DNA from 3 places in the Williamsia sp. Y721 genome. Region 3 is predicted to be linked to each of the others. Evidence: predicted binding sites of a transcription regulator. Region 3 holds the regulator's gene; each other region holds the start of a gene.

Region 1 (6,703 bases), on a different contig from region 3:
CTCGTCTTCCTGGGCGTAATAGAAGTTCGGAGTGTTCAGCCGCGGCTCGTACTCGTGAAAAGGAGTATCGGCCATGACGCCGGTCGCATAGTCGTCGAACGATCCGAGGTAGTGCTTGAGTCCGGTCAGGAGTGCAACGTGGCGTACCGAGTCCTTGTCTCCCAGTACACCCAGGACGTTTCGAACCGTAGCGCTGTTGACCTCGATGTTCTTTTCCTCGGAGTCCTGCTTCATCCACGCGGTGAGGAAGACAATGTCCGGTCTGACATCGGCCAGCGCCTCCGTCAGTGACCCGGGATCAAGGAGATCCGCGGCAACCGGAATGACACCATCCACCGGATTACGCGGTCCCCGCGCCAAACCGTAAGTTGTCCAGCCATTGTCAACCAGCGCAGCGCTGATGGTCTGCCCGGCGATTCCGGTTGCGCCTACGACGAGGGCAACACCGGGCGTGCTGTTAGAAGTCATTTGATCGATCCAATCCGAGATCTGCCGCCCACGAGGACCCGACCCACTCGACGAACATTGAACTCAGCGTTCTCGGATGCGGTTTTACGCGTCTGGCTCACTGCGGAACCCGTAGACGAGCATTTAAGGCGTGCTGGCTGAGAAGATCTCAACAGATCCACTGTACATGCGAACGCGCCGGACTGATTTGGCACACATGGTATACCTGATTCGGCACCACTTCTACTTCGCCGCAACAGGTTTGGGGATAGTTCCGAGACCATCCCTGCAATTCGCTCCGCTGAACCGCATGTGCTCCTGGAGTATCTGAAACCAAGCGGAGCGGATTGCCATCGGAATGAACGCGGTCGTGACCGGGACCCGGATGGTGTTAGGGGAGAAGGGAATTGGTTCTGCGCCGCGGCTCCCGGAGGGAACCGCGGCGCAGCGTTGTCGATCGCCTCAGGCAGTGACTACCGTTTTTGCAGTGGTCGAGTCGTCGGTCTTGTCCCAGCGGTCGTCTCCGTCGTCGACCATGGACAACTCGTCGAAGGGATCCTTGCCGGAGAGGACATTGCCGACCTTCTCCATGTCGACGGTCTTCGTCCAGGAGCCGACGAGAATCGTTGCGACGGCATTGCCGGAGAAGTTGGTGACCGCACGGGCCTCGGACATGAACCGGTCGATGCCGACGATCAGACCCACTCCGTCGAGGAGTTCGGGACGGTGGCTCTGCAGGCCACCGGCGAGGGTGGCCAGTCCGGCGCCACTGACCCCGGCTGCGCCCTTGGAGGCGACGATCATGAACACCAGCAGCGAGATCTGCTCACCGAGGGCGAGCGGGTCACCCATGGCTTCGGCGACGAACAGCGATGCCATCGTCAGGTAGATCGCGGTGCCGTCGAGGTTGAACGAGTATCCGGTCGGGACAACCACGCCGACGGTGGTGCGCTGGACACCCAGATGTTCCATCTTGGCGATCAACCGCGGCAGGGCCGACTCGGACGACGAGGTGGCGAAGATCAACAGGTATTCGCGGGCCAGGTAACGGACCAGCTGGAAGATCGAGACTCCTGAAACCAGACGCAGCAGCAGGCCGAGGATCACGAAGACGAAGATCGCGCAGGTCACGTAGAAGCCGAGCATCAGGGTCAACAGCTCGGTGATCGCGCTCCAACCGGTTTGGCCGACCACGTTGGCGATGGCGCCGAATGCGCCGATCGGGGCGAGCCACAGGATCATGCCGAGCACCTTGAACACGACCTTCTGGATCAACTCGATCGCCCGCAGGATCGGGTCGCCGTTGCGGGTGGGCAGAGCCTGGATCGCGAAGCCGACGAGCAGAGCGATGAAGAGGGTCTGCAGGACGCTGCCCTCGGTCAATGCCGACAGCATCGAGGTCGGGATGATCGACTGGATGAAATCCATGGTGCCGCCGGCTTCGTGGGCCTTGTCGGCGAGTTCTGCGCCGGTGCCCATCTTGGATGGATCGATCGTGAGCCCGCTGCCGGGGCTGAGCAGATTGCCAACCACGAGCCCGATGGCCAGCGCCACCGTCGACATCAGCAGGAAGTAACCGAACGCCAGGCCACCCACTTTGCCGACCGTTGCTGCCGCCCGCACCGAGCCGATGCCCAGGACGATGGTGCAGAAGATGACCGGGCTGATCATCATCTTGATCAGGCTCACGAACATGGTGCCCAGAACACCGAGGTCCTCGCCTACACCGGGGGCGACGAGTCCGACGATCACACCTGCGAACACCGCGATGATCACCGCGATGTACAACCAATGCGTCCGGTCACGCCGCTTTGGAGCCGGTGGCTGCTCTTGTGTCGGACGGTCTTCTGTCGTTGTCATGATCGACTTCCTTTGTGAAGCAGCGAGGAACGGGTTTGAAAGAATGGTGTTCGCCAAAGTGAGCGAGGTCACGGTTAAGTTCATTTCGTTCAGGCGGAGAGGTCGATGACGAGATTGGTGCCACGCTCTCTGGCAGGTCAGGCCATCGTGTTGCAACTCGTGGTTGTCGCGGTGATCGTGCTAGCGGGGAGTGCACTGGCTTTGCTCGACGCCCGCCGAGACAGCGACTCGGCAGCGCGCCAACAGGTCCTCGGTATCGCCAGTACCCTGGCCCAGTCGAACTCGACGGCAGCGGCAATCGCATCGGGTACCGCGCCGCAGATCCTCCAACCGGTGACCGGGCGCATTCGCGAGGACACCGGGATCGGATTCATCACGATCATGGCGCCCGATCGGACCCGCTTCACCCACACCAACCCGGCCCTCATCGGCCAGGACTACCTGGGCACCATCGGACCGGCGCTGGAAGGCCGAACCTTCACCGAGGTCTACACCGGGACTCTCGGGCCCTCCGTCAGGGCGGTGGCCCCGGTCCGTTCGTCGTCGGGGGAAATCATCGGCCTGGTGTCGGCGGGTATCACCCAGCAGACTCTCGGGCAGCGCTGGCGGGACGAGCTTCCGCAGATCATCCTGGTCGCGCTCGCCGCATTGGGGGTGTCACTGATCGGGATCTGGGCGATCGGGCGACGGTTGCTCCGGCAGACCCACGGCCTCGGACCGACCGAACTCCAAGTGATGTACGAGCACCACGACGCGATCCTGCACTCGGTCTCGGAGGGACTGATCGTGCGCGACCGCCGCGGTGTCGCGTTGGCGAACGACGAGGCCCGGCGCTTGCTGTCCCTGCCGTCGGGCGAGATCGACAATGAGTCTCTGCCGCTCTTCTTGCGCTCCTACTCTCCCGGTGCGCGCGACGAGGTCCACGTCACCGGCGACCGGGTGCTCGTGGTGAACCGTTCTCACGTAGCCGGTGAGCGGTCTCCCGACACCGAGGTCGTGACCATCCGGGACCGCACCGAATTGCAGGGCGCGCTGGGTGAACTCGACTCGATGAAGGTGTTTGCCGAATCGCTACGCTCCCAGGCCCACGAATCCGCGAACCGGTTGCACACCATCGTGACGCTCGTCGAGATGGGCCGCGCCGATGAGGCCGTGAAGTTCGCGACCACCGAGTTGGAACTGTCCCAACGTCTGGTCGACCGTCTGTCGGAAGCCGTCGGCGAACCCGCGCTCGCGGCGCTGTTGCTCGGCAAGAGCGCCCAGGCCGACGAGCGGGGTATCGGCTTCACCATCACCGATGACACCGAATTGTCCTCGGACGCAGAAGAAGTGCTGCTGTCAGGGCCAGAGCTGGTCACCGTCGTCGGCAATTTGATCGACAACGCTTTCGACGCCTGCGATCGGGACGATCCGTGGGTGGAGGTCACGGTCCGTCTGGACGGGGACGACCTGCTGATCCAGGTCGCTGACAGCGGCCACGGCATGGACCCCGCGGAGTTCTCAAAGGCGATGCAGCGCGGCTATTCGACGAAGGGCGGGAGTGAGCACGGGCGGCGTGGACTGGGTCTCGCACTGGTCGCCCAGGTCGTCGATCGGCACCGCGGCACGCTCACCGCGGAGATGACATACGGTTCGGTCGTGACGGTGCGCATCGGTAAGGCGGCGCGATGATCAACGTGCTCATCGTCGAAGACGAACCATTGATCGCCGAGGCTCACGGCACCTATCTAGGGAGAATTCCCGGATTCACCGCGGCTGCGCTGGTCCATACCGCCCGGGATGCAATGCAGGCCGCCGTCGCGGCATCGGTCAGTGGAGCCCCGATCGACCTGGTGCTCCTCGACATCGGCTTGCCCGACGCCACCGGCATCGACCTCGCGTCTGCGTTGTCCGGGCTACGCCCCGCGCCGGACATCATCGCGATCACGTCGGAACGCGATCTGCAGGTCGTGCGCGCCGCAGTCGCCAACGGGGCGCTGGCCTATCTGCTGAAGCCGTTCACCTTCGCGGCCTTTCGCGATCGGCTCGAGCGTTATCAGCGCTACCGCGCGGCCCTCCCGGCCGGTACCGACGCCGCCAGTCAAGCCGAGGTGGACCGCGCCTTCGCCGAATTGCGCACCGGCGCGGACCGATCCGCTGCGCCGAAGGGTGCTGCGCCGGGAACCGCAGACGAGGTGGCAAAGGTTGTCCGCGACACCGTCGGTGGCATCACTGCCGCCGACGCGGCCAAGATCGTCGGGGTGTCGCGGGTGACGGCATGGCGTTACCTCGAACGGCTCGCCGAAGAGGGAACGTTGGTACGCCACACCGACTACGGCCACGCCGGGCGGCCGAAGATCCGGTATCAGTGGCGTCGTTGACCCGACTCACCAATCTTCGCAAGATTTGTCACACGGACCGGTTATCTTGCTCAGACCGGTCTGCAGGGACACCCGTGGTGATCTGCGTTGGACTGGTTCGAGTTGCTTCGGAAAACTATCTAAATCTGTTGTTGGTCAACAGGTTTCACCGAGATTTGCTTGCGAACATGCGTTCGAGTCGGTACGGTGGAGTCGGCGACCACAAGCACGACGTATCTGACGCCTTCCCCGCAGAGACGCTCCGGTCGACATCCCGGTTTACTCTTTGCTCTTGGAAGGTGCTGTGTAATGCGACTTCTCGATACGGTCGATTCGCTGGTTGACCTGGACACACCCGACGATCCCATCGTGGTACTCGATATGACCAGAGACCTGATCACCCTGCGTAACGCGACCGATCATCAACTCGCAGTGTGCGCTGCGATGATCGATGAATCCGGGATAGCCCGCAAGGATGGATCGACCACAGCAAAGTTGTTGCAGGCCAACGGGGCCGCCCCGGCCTCGGCGTACCGCTGGTTACGCATCGGCGCGGGTATCGCGGGGCTGGATCGGACGGCGGGCTATTCACGCGACGGGTTCCTGTCCTCCGAGCACGTGGATGCGGTGGTCAAGGGGGTAGCGCATATCGCCGACCGGTCCGAAGAATCGCTGACGGTCGAGCAGTGGGCCGGGTTTGAGCGGAAACTGTTGAGTCACGCCATTTCCGGTGCCCCACCGGCGGAGATCAGTGCGGTCGCTCGGGCGCTGGGCAATGAGATCGCTGCGGATACCGGTGGTCCGCCGCCGGCCGAAGACCGGTCACTGAACAGTCTGGAATACAAAGTCCAGGAGGGACGATGTGTCGGTACGTTCGACGTGGACGCGGTGATCGGGGAAAAGTTGTTCTCCGCGTTGGACTTGTGGTCCAGAGCGCGTCCGGAGCCGGATGGCTCGGATGACAGCCGCTCGCCGACTCAGCGTCGGGCCGATGCGTTGCACCAGCTGTTGGACTGCGGTGGTGGTGGTGGGCAAACACTGATCTCGGCGCCGCGGACCGAGGTGACGGTCACCGTTCCGGCGGACCACCCGCAGGCGGCGTCGCTGTCCTGGATGGGGCCGATCACCGAGGCGACCGCCGCTGCGTTGGCGTGTGATTCGTCGATCACCTCGGTCACCCTGGACGGTCAGGAGGTACCGATCGATCTGAGCCCGCCCAAACGATTGTTCAAGGGGTTGGTCCGCAAAGCAATCATTATTCGCGATGCCTGCTGCATCAAATGTGGGGCGAAAGCCGGCTGGTCGGATTGTCACCACATCGTGCACTTTGTCGATGGCGGCCTGACCACCCTCGACAACGGATGCCTGTTGTGCCGGACGTGCCATATGGCAGTCCACAACACCGACTGGGACGTGATCATGGGCTCCGACGGCCATCCCTGGCTGATCCCACCGGCCGATGTCGATCCGTTGCGAAGACCGCTACCGCCCTACAACCGCCGAACCCTGACCCTCGCGGCCTGAACCTCGCCGCCTGACTCAACCGACTCTCCACTCCCGCGCACCCGAGATCTTTCGGGACCGCGCATGCATCCTTGACAACTCCATAGTGTGAAAACACGGTGCTGCCGTCCAGGCAGCTGGGCGGCAGCACCGGTTGCAACGTGATCAAACTTCAGCGGCGCTTCGGGCACGAGTTTGGTGGGGTCGAGCAGGTCGACGTTTCTGGGAGGTGATCGGCGGTACGGCGCCGGATTCGGTCCAAATTTTCCTGCGATGCGTGACCGAAGGCCCTCCACAACGACTCCTGTCAGGGGTACACAGGGCTGATGGACCCAACACATGGGGACGGCGGCGGTGACCCGGGCGCCGAGGCGGCAGTCGGCCCGGCCGTCGATCACACCGACCATCACCCTGACAATTCAGTCCACGACGACGGTTCTGCCATGCATCCGGCCGGGCACGCCGATCACGGCGGTCCAGGTGGGCATGCTCATCACGTTGCGCAGTTCCGTCGCCTGTTCTGGATCATGTTGATCCTCGCCGTCCCGGTGGTG
Region 2 (6,703 bases), on a different contig from region 3:
GGATACCGACCGAGAACTTGAATCCCATTGTCACAAAGGCCATCGCGCCCGAGTAGAGGTTGATCGCGTTGGCCGCCACGGCGCCGACGGCGATCGCCAGCAAGGTGAGGTTGGCAACGACCGAAGGCATCGACGAGGTGAACGCGTCGGTGTAGTTGAGGTCGGCGTCGAAGCCGATCGTGACCGATGCCGCGCCGATCGCCATCAGAACGGTGGTGGAGATGAACAGGCCGCTGGATGCGAAGAATCCGGTCTGGAGCTTGGATACATTCGCCGGAAGGTAGCGGGTGAAGTCGGCAGCATAGGGCGTCCAGCCTGCGGTGTATCCGAAGGCTGCGCCGACGGTCAGCAGGAATCCGCCGAGGGTACCGCCGCTCTCGCCCAATGACGGCATCGAAAGGTCGGCTTCACTGAAGATGAAGATGCCTGCGATCACGAAGATGACCGCAAGGACCGGTGCAGCGGCCCGTTCGAACCTCTGGACCAGGTTGTGCCCGAAGAACGCGAAGCTCGTCTGCAGGAGCACGATGATGAGCAGCGCGATCGCCGACGGCACGCCGATGAGTGTGTTGAGGGCCAGTGCGCCGCTGACGCTGTTGGTTGCGAACCAGCCGATGCCACACATCACCGCCATGAAGGATGCCGGGACGATGTTGCCTCGGTACCCGAAGCCCAAGCGGCCGAGCACCATCTGTGGCACACCGTGAAGCGGGCCGCGCGCGGACAACAGGAAGTGGGCCGCGGCGCCGAGCAGATTGCCCAGTGCCATCGCGGCGATGGCCTGCCAGAAGGTCAAACCGAAGTAGAGAACCGCGAGTATGCCCAGGAAGATGGTGGCGAATTCCAGGTTGGGGGCGGTCCAGGTCCAGAACAGGCCGCGGGGCTTGCCATGGCGTGCCTCAAGCGGGATGAACTCGTTACCACCCGGCTCCACTGCGAGAACTTTGTCGCCGTAGGTGCCCGATGCAGTCTCCGGTTCCGGAGTGGTGCGGGGCGTCGTGGATGTCATTGCGCAACAGTCTCCCGCGCAGGAGCAAGCTGCAACTGACATTTCGTCGGTTGGGATTACCGATTCGGCAGTCGGATTGTCCGAATCGGTAGGCAAACGACCAGCCGGTTGCCATGGTGCTGCGGCCGCAACCCGTCAATTCATCTGGAGCGGACTTCATCCGGCTACCTGGAGCGGACTTCATCCGGCCGGCTGGACTGACTTCGTGGGCGGCAGCACCACGCACTTTCACGCTATGGAGTTGTCAAGGATGCGTGCGCGGTCCCGACGAGAGCTCGGGTGCGCTGGTGGTGGAGAAGTGGTGACGGTGGTGAAGTTGGTTCAGGCGGCGAGGGTGAGGGTTCGCCGGTTGTAAGCCGGTAAAGGTTTTCGTTGCGGGTCGATGTCGGCCGGTGGGATCAGCCACGGGTGTCCGTCGGAACCCATGATGACGTCCCAATCGGTGTTGTGGACCGCCATATGGCAGGTCCGGCACAGCAGGCACCCGTTTATCCAGGGTGGTGAGGCCGCCGTCGACGAAGTGCACGATGTGATGACAATCCGACCAGCCGGCCTTGGCCCCATACTTGATGCAGCAGGTGTCGCGGATGATGATCGCCTTGCGGACCAAACCCTTGAACAGACGTTTCGGCGGACTCAGATCGATGGGGACTTGCTGTGCGTCGAGGGTGATCGTGGTGATCGACGAATCACACGCCAACATCGCGGCAGTCGCCTCGGTGGCCGGACCCATCCAGGCAGCGAGGCAGCCTCGGGATGATCGGCGGGCACGGTCACCATCACCTCGGTCCGCGGCGCCGACACCAACGTCTGTCCACCACCACCGCAATCCAGAAGTTGGTGCAGCGCATCAGCTCGGCGTTGGGTGGGGCTTCGACCGTCATCCGAGCCATCCGGTTCAGGGCGCCCTTTGGACCAGAAGTCCAACGCGGAGAACAGCTTTTCACCGATCACCGCATCCACATCGAACGTGCCGACACAGCGGCCCTCACGGACTGCATACTCCAGGCTGTTCAGTGACCGGTCTTCCGCCGGCGGTGGCCCGCCGGTGTCCCTGGACCCGTCCGGTGAATAGCCGGCAGTACGATCCAGACCCATCAAGCCTGCGCTGATGCGTAACCAGCGGTACGCCGATACTGGTGCAGCACCGCTGGCCTGCAACAACTTTGATGTGGTCGAACCCGCCTTACGCGCCATCCCCGATTCATCGATCACCGCGGCGCACACCGCGAGTTGATGCTCCGTCGCGTTACGCAGGGTGATCAGATCCTTCGCCATACCCAGCGTCACAGTTGGATCATCGGGTAAGACCAGATCAACCAAATCGTCGACCATCTCGAGAAGTCGCATAGCACAGCACCTTCCAAGGAGAGAACAAACCGGGGGCGTCGACCGGAGTGTCTCTGCGGGGAAGGCGTCAGATACGTCGTACTTGTGGTCGACTGACTCCACCGAACTCAATCGAACGCGTGTTCGCAAGGGTGTAGTCAATCGGATGTGGTTCGGCTACAACATCTTTCGATAGCCTGACGAAGTAGATGGGCGATCGGTGAGCGCAACTAGCGGAGGGATGGCTGTTGCTGGGTGATGCAGTGGATGCCGCCGCCGCGTTCGAAGAGGGGCCGAGCATCGATGGTTCGCACTGTCCGGCCAGGGTAGACGTCGCCGAGTATCTCCGCGGCCTCGTGATCGTTGGGGTCGCCGAAGCTGCAGGCGATGACGGCACCGTTGATGACGAGGTGGTTGATGTAGCTGTAGTCGACCGGTCCTTCGTCGTCGGTCAGGACGGTGGGCGCCGGTATGTCGATGATCTCCCAGCCGGGTTCGGCGGCGGCGATGGTGGCCTTGATCTGCTTGCTGACGGCGAAGTCGGGATGGTTCGGATTCCGTTGATCGTGCACCAGCACCACCCCCGGTGACGGCATCGCGGCCACGATGTCGACGTGCCCACGGGTGCCGAACTTCTCGTTGTCACGAGTGAGGCCGTGTGGCAACCAGATCGCGCGGTCGGCCCCGATGGTCCGGGCAAGCTCGGCCTCGACCTGCGTTTTGGTCCACGTGCTGTTACGCCCGTCGCCGAGCTGCACCGACTCCGTGACCAGGACGGTTCCTGCCCCATCGACCTGAATGCCGCCGCCCTCATTGATCATTGGCGAATCGATGAGTTCGGCGCCGGCGCGCTCGGCGATGAGTTCTCCGATGTGCTGGTCCTTGTCCCACCGTGCCCACTCGGCCGCACCCCAGCCATTGAAGACCCAGTCGACCGCGCCGAGGCGACCGTTGTCGTCGAGGACAAACGTCGGCCCGATGTCGCGTGCCCACGCATCATTCAGCGGTGCCTCGATGATCTCGATCTCGGACGACAGGTAATCGCGGGCCGGACCGATCTCGCCCGGGTCGACGATCATCGTGACCGGTTCGAACTCCACGATGGCGTGGGCGACGGCGGCCCAGGTGCTGCGGGCCGCGTCACGAGCCACCGTGGTGTCGCCCAGCGAATAACCCTGGACCGGAAAGGCCATCCAGACCCTGTCCTGCGGAGCGCTTTCCGCGGGCATGTGCCAGTTGCTCATCGGATGCTCCTCGTCGGGGCTAGGTCAGGGCGATGTACTTCGTGGTCAGATACTCGTAGATACCCTCGGAGCCACCCTCGCGCCCGATGCCGGACTGTTTGACGCCGCCAAACGGCGCGGCGACGTCGGAGATCACACCCCGGTTGATACCCACCATGCCGGATTCTACCTTGTCGGCCACGCGCAGTGCGCGGTCGAGGTCGGTGGTGTAAAGGTAAGCGGCTAAGCCGAATTCGGTGGAATTCGCTGCGTCGATGGCCTCGGTCTCTGTGGTGAATGTGCTGATCACGGCAACGGGGCCGAAGATCTCGTTCTTGGCGATCTCGGCGTCTGCGGCAACCTGGTCGAGCACGGTCGCCGGGTAGAAGCATCCGGCGTCATCGGCCGGATCGGCGCCGAGGCGAACCCGCGCACCGGCTGCCACCGCGTCGGACACGGCGGTGGCAATGGACTGCTGCTGTTTGCTGTTGACCATCGGTCCCAGGGTCGTCTTCGGGTCGTAACCCGGGCCGAGCACCATCGCCTTCATTTTCGCGGCCAGGGCGGTCGTGAACTCTTCGGCGATATCTTCGTGTACCAGAAAGCGATTGGCCGCGGTACAGGCCTCGCCGCCGTTGCGGGTCTTGGCAGCAAAGGCGCCTTCGACCGCAAGTTCGAGGTCGGCGTCGGCAAAGACCAGGAACGGTGCGTTACCGCCGAGTTCCATGGAGGTCCGTTGGACATTTGCAGCAGCATCGCCGAGCAGCGTGCGACCAACTTCGGTCGAACCGGTGAAGCTGATCTTGCGGACCCGGGGGTCGGCGATCAGTGGCTCGGTGACATCGGTTGCCTTACTGGTCGGCAGCACTGCGAGTACGCCGTCGGGCAGTCCGGCCTCGCTCAGTAGCTTCGCGAGGTACAACATCGTGAGCGGGGTTTCTTTTGCAGGTTTGACCAGTATGGTGCAACCGGCAGCGAGCGCGGGACCGATCTTGCGAGTTCCCATGGCCAGCGGGAAGTTCCACGGCGTGATCGCCAGGGCGACGCCCACGGGCGCGTGCTTCACCAGGATGTTGCCGGTGCCGGCGGGCGACTGTGTGAAGCGACCGGCGATTCGTACGGCTTCTTCGGCGAACCAGCGCAAGAACTCACCGCCGTAGTTGATCTCCGCCTTCGAGTCGGCCAGGGCCTTGCCCATCTCCAGCGTCATGATCAGCGCCATGTCGTCGGCGTTCTCGCGGATCAACTCGAATGTCGATCGCAGGATCTCCGAGCGGACCCGGGGCGCGGTGTCGGCCCATTCGTCAGCGACCGAGAGTGCGCTCTCCAAAGCGGTATTGGCATCGTGTGGGGTCGCGTCGGCGATCTGCAGCAGGGTGGTGCCGGTGGCCGGGTCGGCGACGGGGAAGGTCTCGCCGTTCGACGAGTCGACCGACTTGCCGTTGATCCACAGCCCGGCGGGAACTGTGCCCAGCAGGCCGCGGAAGTCGGCGATGGGGTCGGTGGTGTTCTCAGTCATGGCAGTGGCCTCCTGTGGTTTCGGTTGAGCAGTGTGAACTGGGGCTCGGTTCGACGTCCAGTGACGGGTTGCGGTCGAAGAAGCCAAAAGGTTTGAGCCAGAACGACACCGTGTCGGCGGGCATGATGGGCCAGTCCTCCGGCCGGGTGATGTGGTGGACACCGAAGGTGTACCAGAGGACCACGTCGGTGTTGTCGATGCTTCGGTTGGCCTTGGTCCATTCACCGAGTCCGGTGTCGGCGGCCGATTGGTTCACGAATTCGCCTGCCGGCCAGCGCTCGTCGGGATGGTTCGGCGTCACCCAGACGGTGTGCCCGATGACCTGTGCGCGCTGGAAGATCGGGGAGGCGGGATCGAACATCGCCGGGATGGCGTCGCCGGGAACAAGTTTGTACGACGGGTGGGTTCCCAGGCCGTTGGTGGTGTTGGTGTTCACCACTTTCCAGGCGCGCTGAGTCGCCCAGTTCATGTCCTGTTTGCCCTCGTCTTCGGTGCGCAGTGGGGTGTTGCGCTGGACCAACGCCAGCCCGTAGGGATTGCCGGGACCCATCGGTTCGATCTCGGTTTCGCTGGCATAGACGGTGTTCTCGGTCCCGTCCACGTCGAGATCCAGCCGGGCGGTCAGGAAGTGCTGGTGGTACGGCGCGTAGGTCCGTTCGTCCACGAGCGTGCCGTTGGGGTGAGCCGCACCGGGTGCGATCGGTGTGGTCACCATGATCCCGGTGGCGCGGACCTCGCATTCGATGTTGCCGTCCTGGTAGAAGCGCCAGTAGACAAGGTACTCATAGTTCGCCACTGTGACATGGAAGGACACCGTGAGCCTGCGCATGCGCCGGACCTCGGCGCCGGCGTCGTGATCGACGTGTTTCCAGAGCACGGCGTTGTCTTCTTCATGAATGCAGATGGCGTTTTTGATGGTGTACGGCTCGCCCTTGCTGTTGTGCAGGACCGCATCGAGGTACCGGATCTCACCGAGGCAATCGCAGCCGAGTTCCAGCGAGGTGGTCATGAAGCCCAAACCCCACTCGCCGATGTCGAATGCCGTTCTGCGGTAATGATCTTCGGATGGATCCCGGTAGGGGACCATCATCTCGGCGAATGACAGCCGATGCGCCACCGACCGCTCGCGACCACAATCGTTGTAGCTGATCGTGTGCAGCGTCATACCCTCGCGGTGGTTGAAACCAACTCGCAGAGACCAGTTCTGCCACGTCAGCAGATTTCCGTCGAGGGTGAATGATGGTCCTTCGGGCTGGGTGATCTCCAGCGGTTTGAGTGGCTCCCGTGTCGATTTGGCGCGCAGGCGTTCGGGGATGCGGGCCGGGACATATTCGCCCATCACCTCGGGTGGTTCCACACCGCCGGTGTCCTCGATCTCGAGCAGTTCCATCGTGTTCAGGTCGATGACACAATGTAGACCGCTGACCGGATGGGCATACGGATTGGCGCCGGCCTCACCTTTGACCCAGGTGTCGGACCATCCGATCCGCCGCTCCCGATACTTCTCCGGAGCCACCGCATCGCCGTAGGTCCAGGTGTCCATGAACACGAGATCGAGATCGGTGATACCCCGACTGGCCAGTGCCGCAATCACATCCGGATGCTTGCGCAGAACCTCATCAC
Region 3 (6,703 bases):
ATCCGCAGTGCCCTCGTCGAAGGAGACTGGCGCACCCAGCATCCTTTCTTCCATCGCAACCGGGCGTTGCTCGACGATGCCGAGGAGTCGGTCCACCGCGTCCGGCGGACCGATGTCGTGGTCGACGACGACACCCTGTTCGCGCACTACGACCGCCACGTGGGTCAAGAGGTGGTCTCGGGCAGGCACTTCGACACCTGGTGGAAAACCGCACGCAAGAAAGACCCGAACCTCCTCGATCTCGATCCCGCAGACGTCGTTGCCGGCGATCCGGCCGGTTTCCCGGATACCTGGCGTCAGGCTGATGCCACCTACGATCTGCGATACCGCTTCGAGCCCGGCACCGAGGACGACGGCGTCAGTGTGCTGATTCCGCTGCCCCTGCTGACGCGGGCCCGACCTTCGGGCTTCGACTGGCTGGTCCCCGGAATGCGCACCGAACTCGTCACCGAATTGATCCGCACACTGCCGAAAACCCTTCGGCGCGAGATCGGTCCGGCACCGGATCTGGCCTCACAGATCCTTGATGCGGTGACACCGCGTGCCAAGCCCCTGACGTCCGCCGTCGCCGCCGAACTCACCCGCCTCACCGGCGTGCGGATCGCAGCCGCCGACCTGAGGCCGACCGCGCTGCCCGACCACCTGCGGATGACCTTCGTGGCCCTGGCCCCGGACGGTCAGGAGTTGGGCCACTCCAAATCGTTGACAGAGCTCCAGGAACGACTCGGCGGCAAGGCTCGCGCGGCTCTAGAGAAGGAGGCCGCGACCGAGTCGACGCCGGTGGCAACCACCTGGACAGACAAGACGTTCGGAACCATCGCGCGCTCGGTCCGCAACACCGTTGCCGGACAGGAGATCACGAGCTACCCGGCTTTGGTGCCCCGCAAAGGCGGCTTCACCGTTGCCCCGATGTCGACCGAGTCCGAGCAGCGCAGCGCGATGTACAACGCCCTGATCGGACTGCTTATCAATGATGTGCCGGGCCTACGTCAGAACGCGACTTCTGCACTCGGGACCGCGGAGCGGCTGGCACTGAGCCAAAGCCCTTACCCCAGCGGTGAGGCATTGCTCACCGATTGCGTGCGGGCGGCGGTGATCGACCTGGTTCCCCCGCAGCCGGAGGTCTGGACCGCTGCCGACTACGCCGCGCTGAAAGGCCATGTCGCCGGGCAGGTCACGAGTCGGGCCACCACCAAATTGCGCCAAGCCGCGGCGATCTTGACCCGGGTGGCTCCGCTGCGTACCGCCATCGCGGCCAGCACGGTGACTGACGCTGCCGACGACGTGCGCGATCAACTCGCGGATCTTGTCTTCGACGGGTTCATCTCGGCCACCGGTGGCGAACACCTCCCCGAGATCCCGCGGTATCTGGATGCTGCCCTGGCCCGGCTGGAACAGCTGCCGGCCTCCGCTTCTCGGGACGCCGCGTCGATGGCAGCCATCGATCGCGTGGTGGCCGCATGGACAGACCATCTGCGGATGATCCCGCCGCAGCGGCGCGATGCGGTCAGCGAGGCCGCGGGCTGGATTGTCGAGGAATTGCGAGTCGGGCTGTTTGCTCAACAGCTCCGAACCGCTTACCCGATCTCAGAAAAACGTGCCATCAAGGCGATCCGCGACTTGCGGTAGTGGCGCTAAGGCTTGCTCGACCGGAGGTCGTCGATTTCTTTCTGGAAATCATCCACCGAGTCGAATGACCGGTAGACGGAGGCGAATCGCAGGTATGCGACCTCATCGAGATCGCGAAGCGGGCCGAGGATAGCCAGACCGACCTCATTGGCCGGCACTTCCGCCGAGCCTGATGCCCGGACTGCTTCTTCCACCTGCTGCGCGAGATGCTGCAATTTGTCGTCGTCGACCGAACGGCCCTGGCAGGCCCGGCGGACGCCGCGCATGACCTTCTCACGACTGAACGGTTCAGTGACGCCCGTTCGCTTGACCACCGAGAGCACCGCGGTCTCCACGGTGGTGAAACGGCGTGCACACTGCGAACAGGCGCGGCGGCGACGGATGGCCTGACCCTCGTCCGCCACCCGCGAATCGATTACGCGGGTGTCCTCGTTCTTGCAAAACGGGCAATGCATGCACGATTCCTCGACGGTCGACGGCCTGGGCGGAGTGACCAGACACTGTGACTCCGAGGATACCGTCCGCGATCGCGGCCCCTCCACGGTCTACCTCGCGTAGACGGGGGTGACCAATGCCTGACCCACCGACAGTGCCGAGTTGTTCATGGCGTTGAGTTCCATGATCTTCGCAACCACGGCTTCGGTCGGCATCTCGGGTGCGATGCGGGAGGCGATGGCGCCCAACGACTCCCCCGATTGGACCCGGACGACCTCGGTTCCGACGCGGGCCGGATCGGCGGACTGTTGCATGACGCCGCCGAAGAAGGTCATGAACGCCACCACGAGCATCAGACCGACGCCGGTGACCGACGCAGCCGCCCAGGCGCGTCTGCGGGCGAAGACCATCTCGCGAGCGGTCGGTATCCGCCGCTCGGAATTACGCGAATCGGCACACGAGACGGCGACCCGGCGCTGCGCAGGCAGACGGCGACCGGCCGGGCGTGATGTGTCCGCGGGCCGTACCGGGCGCGTGGTGCGCGGGGCGGTACCGCTCTCGGAGTGGTGAACAGGCCGAGCTGTGGCCGGCCGGATGATGGTGGTGGCTGCAGTCATGGGGTTCAGTCCTCGATCATCGGTTTCGATCTCTATTCGATCACTCGTTCGATTGAAAGAGTGTTCGATTTGTACCACGGGCCTCCGACAAAGCGCCACGCCTGATCGAACAAATGTTTGAGACTTGTGACCATTTGCACTATCTTTGTCGACATGGACCCCGCCCGATACCGCATGAACTGGAGGACCTGATGGCCGATACAACCCAGCCCCCGACACCGGCGGACGGGGCCGCGACCACTGTTGTCGCCACCGAACCACTCGCCGAGGGCTCACTGACCCCCCGTCAGAAAGCAGTTCTCGAGGTCATCCGTACCTCGGTTCGCGAGCGCGGCTACCCGCCGAGCATCCGGGAGATCGGTGACGCCGTCGGTCTGACCTCGACGTCGTCGGTCGCCCACCAGCTCCGCACGCTCGAACGCAAGGGTTTCCTGCAGCGCGAGAACAACCGGCCTCGAGCGGTGAACATCCAGGACACCGACCTGAACCCGGCCACAGCGGCCGGGCAGGTTCAGACACCGGACGAATCCCTGCCGACACCGACGTTCGTCCCGGTCCTCGGCCGGATCGCGGCCGGCGGTCCGATCCTCGCCGAAGAAGCCGTCGAAGACGTCTTCCCGCTCCCCAAAGAGCTGGTCGGTGAAGGTTCACTGTTCCTGCTCAGGGTCGTCGGTGAATCGATGATCGACGCCGCGATCTGCGACGGTGACTGGGTGGTCGTACGCCAGCAGAATGTTGCCGACAACGGCGACATCGTTGCGGCGATGATCGACGGCGACGCCACGATCAAGACATTCAAGCGCACCAAGGACGCCGTGTGGCTGATGCCGCACAACCCGGTGTTCGATCCCATCCCGGGCAACGATGCCGTCATCCTGGGCAAGGTCGTCACAGTGATGCGCCGACTCTGAGCTCCGAGTCGTAGGCAGATCACTCTCAGAGCGATCAAAGGCGGGGTGTACCGGGATATCCCGGTACACCCCGCCTTTCGAGTTCAGGGGATCACGAAGTGATCAGACCCCGAGACTGCGTCCGATCACTTCCTTCATGATCTCGGTCGTGCCGCCGTAGATGGTCTGCACGCGAGAGTCGAGGAACGCCTTGGCGACCGAGTATTCACGCATGTAGCCGTATCCGCCGTGCAGCTGCAGACACCGGTCGACCAGGTGCACCTGGTTCTCGGTGGCGTAATACTTGGCCATTGCGGCGTCCGGGACGGTCAGCTTCTTCTCGTTCAGCAGACCGATGCAGTGATCGACGAAGACGCGCGTCGTCGTGGTCGAGGTGGCCAGTTCGGCCAGCAGGAACCGGGTGTTCTGGAAGTTTCCGATCGAGCGACCGAAGGCCTTGCGGTCCTTGGCGTACTGAACGGTGGTCTCCAGCACCTGCTCCATCGCCGCCGCGGCGACCACTGCGATCGACAGGCGTTCGCGGGGCAGGTTCTGCATCAGGTAAATGAAGCCGAGGCCTTCTTCACCGAGCAGGTTCTCGGCGGGCACGCGGACGTTGTCGAAGCTCAGTTCGGCTGTGTCCTGCGCCTTCATGCCGACCTTGTCGAGGTTGCGGCCGCGCTCGAAACCCTTCATGCCACGCTCGACGACCAGCAGGCTGAATCCCTTCGCGCCTGCCTCGGGGTCGGTGCGCGCGACCACGATCACCAGGTCGGCGTTGATGCCGTTGGTGATGAACGTCTTCGATCCGTTGAGCACCCAGTGGTCGCCGTCTTTCTTGGCGTTGGTCTTGATGCCCTGCAGATCCGAACCGGTTCCGGGCTCGGTCATGGCGATGGCGGTGATGAGCTCACCGGAGGTGAATCCCGGAAGCCAACGCGCCTTCTGCTCATCGTTGGTCAGCTCCAGCAGGTACGGCGCGATGACGTCGTTGTGCAGGGTGAATCCCAGGCCGCTGAACCCGCCCCGTGCGGACTCCTCGGAGACGATGGCCTGGTAGCGGAAGTCGTCGACTCCGCCGCCGCCGAACTCTTCGGGTGCGTCCACGGCCAGGAAGCCGTTCTTACCTGCTTCGATCCACACATCGCGATCGACGATGTTCTGCTCTTCCCAGCGGGCGTGGTGCGGCGCCACATGCTGTTCGAGGAAGCTTCGGTACGAATCGCGGTAGAGGAGGTGTTCAGGCTCGAAAATCGTACGTTCCATCAAGGTCTCCATAACGAGGTGTCAAAACGCGGATGTGCCAGTAACTGTAACTGGATTCTACATTTAGCCCAAGGGCCTGGAGGCCTGGATTTTCAGAACAAGTCAGATGCGGCGAACTCGGCCAGCTGGCTGGCAAGCGCAGAAGGCACGCTGGCGACGATCTCCGTGCCATCGGCGCCGTGCTCTTCGCGCGTCACATCTCCCTCGGCGTGGATGCGCGAGACCAGGTCACCCCGGGAGTACGGCACCCGGACGGTGACATGGACGTCATGTCGCGACACCGACTCCCGGACCCGCTCGAGCAGTTCCGGGATACCTTCGCCCGTGGCCGCCGAGATGAAGACCGCGTCGGGAAACAGACTCCGAAGCTGCGTCAGCACCGTCGGATCGGCGACGTCGATCTTGTTCACCACGAGAAGCTCCGGTGGTGCGGTCGCCTTCTCGTCCTGGATCACCTGATCGACGACCTTGCGCACCGCGCTGATCTGGTCCGTCGGAATCGGGTCCGACCCATCGACGATGTGCAACAGCAGGTCAGCGTCCGCGACCTCTTCCAAGGTCGAACGGAACGCCTCGACCAGCTGGGTGGGCAGGTGCCGGACAAATCCGACGGTGTCTGTGACCACGATTTCCCGACCGTCGTCGAGGGACATCTTCCGGGTTGTCGGGTCGAGGGTGGCGAACAGCGCATTTTGCACCAGCACACCCGATCCGGTCATCGCATTGATCAGACTGGACTTGCCCGCGTTCGTGTAACCGACGATCGTGACCGATGCGACAGCGGACTCTTTCCGCTTGGTGCGCTTGGTGTTTCGCGACGTCTTCATCTCACGGATCTCGCGGCGCAACTTCGCCATCCGCTCACGGATGCGGCGACGGTCCGTCTCGATCTTCGTCTCACCGGGGCCACGCAGACCCACGCCACCGTTGCTGCCCGCCCGGCCACCGGCCTGGCGGGACATCGATTCACCCCAGCCGCGAAGACGCGGCAGCATGTATTCCATCTGAGCCAGCGCGACCTGGGCTTTGCCCTCGCGCGACGTGGCGTGCTGGGCGAAGATGTCGAGGATCAGGGCGGTGCGGTCGATGACCTTGACCTTCACCACCTTCTCCAACGCGGTGAGCTGTGCGGGTGTCAGTTCACCGTCACAGATGACGGTGTCGGCGCCGGTGGCCTCGACGATGTCGCGAAGTTCATGAGCTTTGCCCGATCCGATGTAGGTGGCCGGATCCGGCTTGTCCCGACGTTGGATGAGACCTTCGAGCACCTCGGAGCCGGCGGTCTCGGCCAAGGCCTTCAGCTCGGCAAGACTCGATTCCGCCTGCGCGGTGGTGCTGCCCTGCAACCAGACACCGACCAGAACGACCCGCTCCAGTCGAAGCTGCCGGTATTCGACCTCGGTGACATCGGTGAGTTCGGTGGACAGGCCCGCAACGCGCCGCAACGAGGCCCGATCGTCGAGTTGCAGGTCGCCGAGCGTGGGCCCCTTGTGGAAGTTCGGCAGGTGGATCTCTGGGGCGCGGGGCTCACGAACCTTCGAGTCCGGACCAACCGAGTCTGGGCTGTTCGAGTCCGGGCCGTCAGAAGCGGGATCGTCAGAGCGGAAAGTATTCGGATCGGCTTCGTTCAAGTCGCCTTCGTTCGATTCAGGTTCGTGTTCAGTCATGAGGTCACCATGGTTACATTCGGACATGCGCACTGCATAACGGATTTAGCGCCACCCTGCGTTGAGCATCCCGGCTCCGACCAAGACCGAGGGCCCACGGAGTTCGTTGTCGGTCTCACCGACAGTGACGGTCACCGCGCCACCGGGAACGTTGACGACCACCGCACCGGTGCTCCGGCCGACCGACCGCAGAGCTGCG

The links. The regulator LexA, encoded in region 3, represses DNA repair genes until DNA is damaged. The targets are predictions, from matches to a motif close to CGAACANNTGTTCG.
Region 1: the regulator LexA is predicted to act here: its motif matches at 4,830-4,843, upstream of AC56PL_RS04360 (HNH endonuclease signature motif containing protein).
Region 2: the regulator LexA is predicted to act here: its motif matches at 2,472-2,485, upstream of AC56PL_RS01365 (DUF222 domain-containing protein).

What each region holds. Positions count from the first base shown of each region.
Region 1 covers NZ_JCASNH010000001.1:1,004,403-1,011,105, forward strand. Annotated here, with positions in the region: gene AC56PL_RS04340 (SDR family oxidoreductase) at 1-468, opposite strand, end outside; gene AC56PL_RS04345 (cation:dicarboxylate symporter family transporter) at 910-2,307, opposite strand; gene AC56PL_RS04350 (sensor histidine kinase) at 2,413-3,978, shown strand; gene AC56PL_RS04355 (response regulator) at 3,975-4,667, shown strand; gene AC56PL_RS04360 (HNH endonuclease signature motif containing protein) at 4,956-6,170, shown strand; gene AC56PL_RS04365 (heavy metal translocating P-type ATPase) at 6,593-6,703, shown strand, end outside.
Region 2 covers NZ_JCASNH010000001.1:289,233-295,935, forward strand. Annotated here, with positions in the region: gene AC56PL_RS01355 (purine-cytosine permease family protein) at 1-1,009, opposite strand, end outside; gene AC56PL_RS01360 (hypothetical protein) at 1,331-1,468, opposite strand; gene AC56PL_RS01365 (DUF222 domain-containing protein) at 1,646-2,359, opposite strand; gene AC56PL_RS01370 (agmatine deiminase family protein) at 2,569-3,582, opposite strand; gene AC56PL_RS01375 (NAD-dependent succinate-semialdehyde dehydrogenase) at 3,602-5,080, opposite strand; gene AC56PL_RS01380 (primary-amine oxidase) at 5,073-6,703, opposite strand, start outside.
Region 3 covers NZ_JCASNH010000003.1:679,632-686,334, forward strand. Annotated here, with positions in the region: gene hrpA (ATP-dependent RNA helicase HrpA) at 1-1,629, shown strand, start outside; gene nrdR (transcriptional regulator NrdR) at 1,635-2,084, opposite strand; gene AC56PL_RS17885 (LysM peptidoglycan-binding domain-containing protein) at 2,175-2,681, opposite strand; gene lexA (transcriptional repressor LexA) at 2,873-3,592, shown strand; gene AC56PL_RS17895 (acyl-CoA dehydrogenase family protein) at 3,695-4,837, opposite strand; gene hflX (GTPase HflX) at 4,930-6,504, opposite strand; gene dapF (diaminopimelate epimerase) at 6,550-6,703, opposite strand, start outside.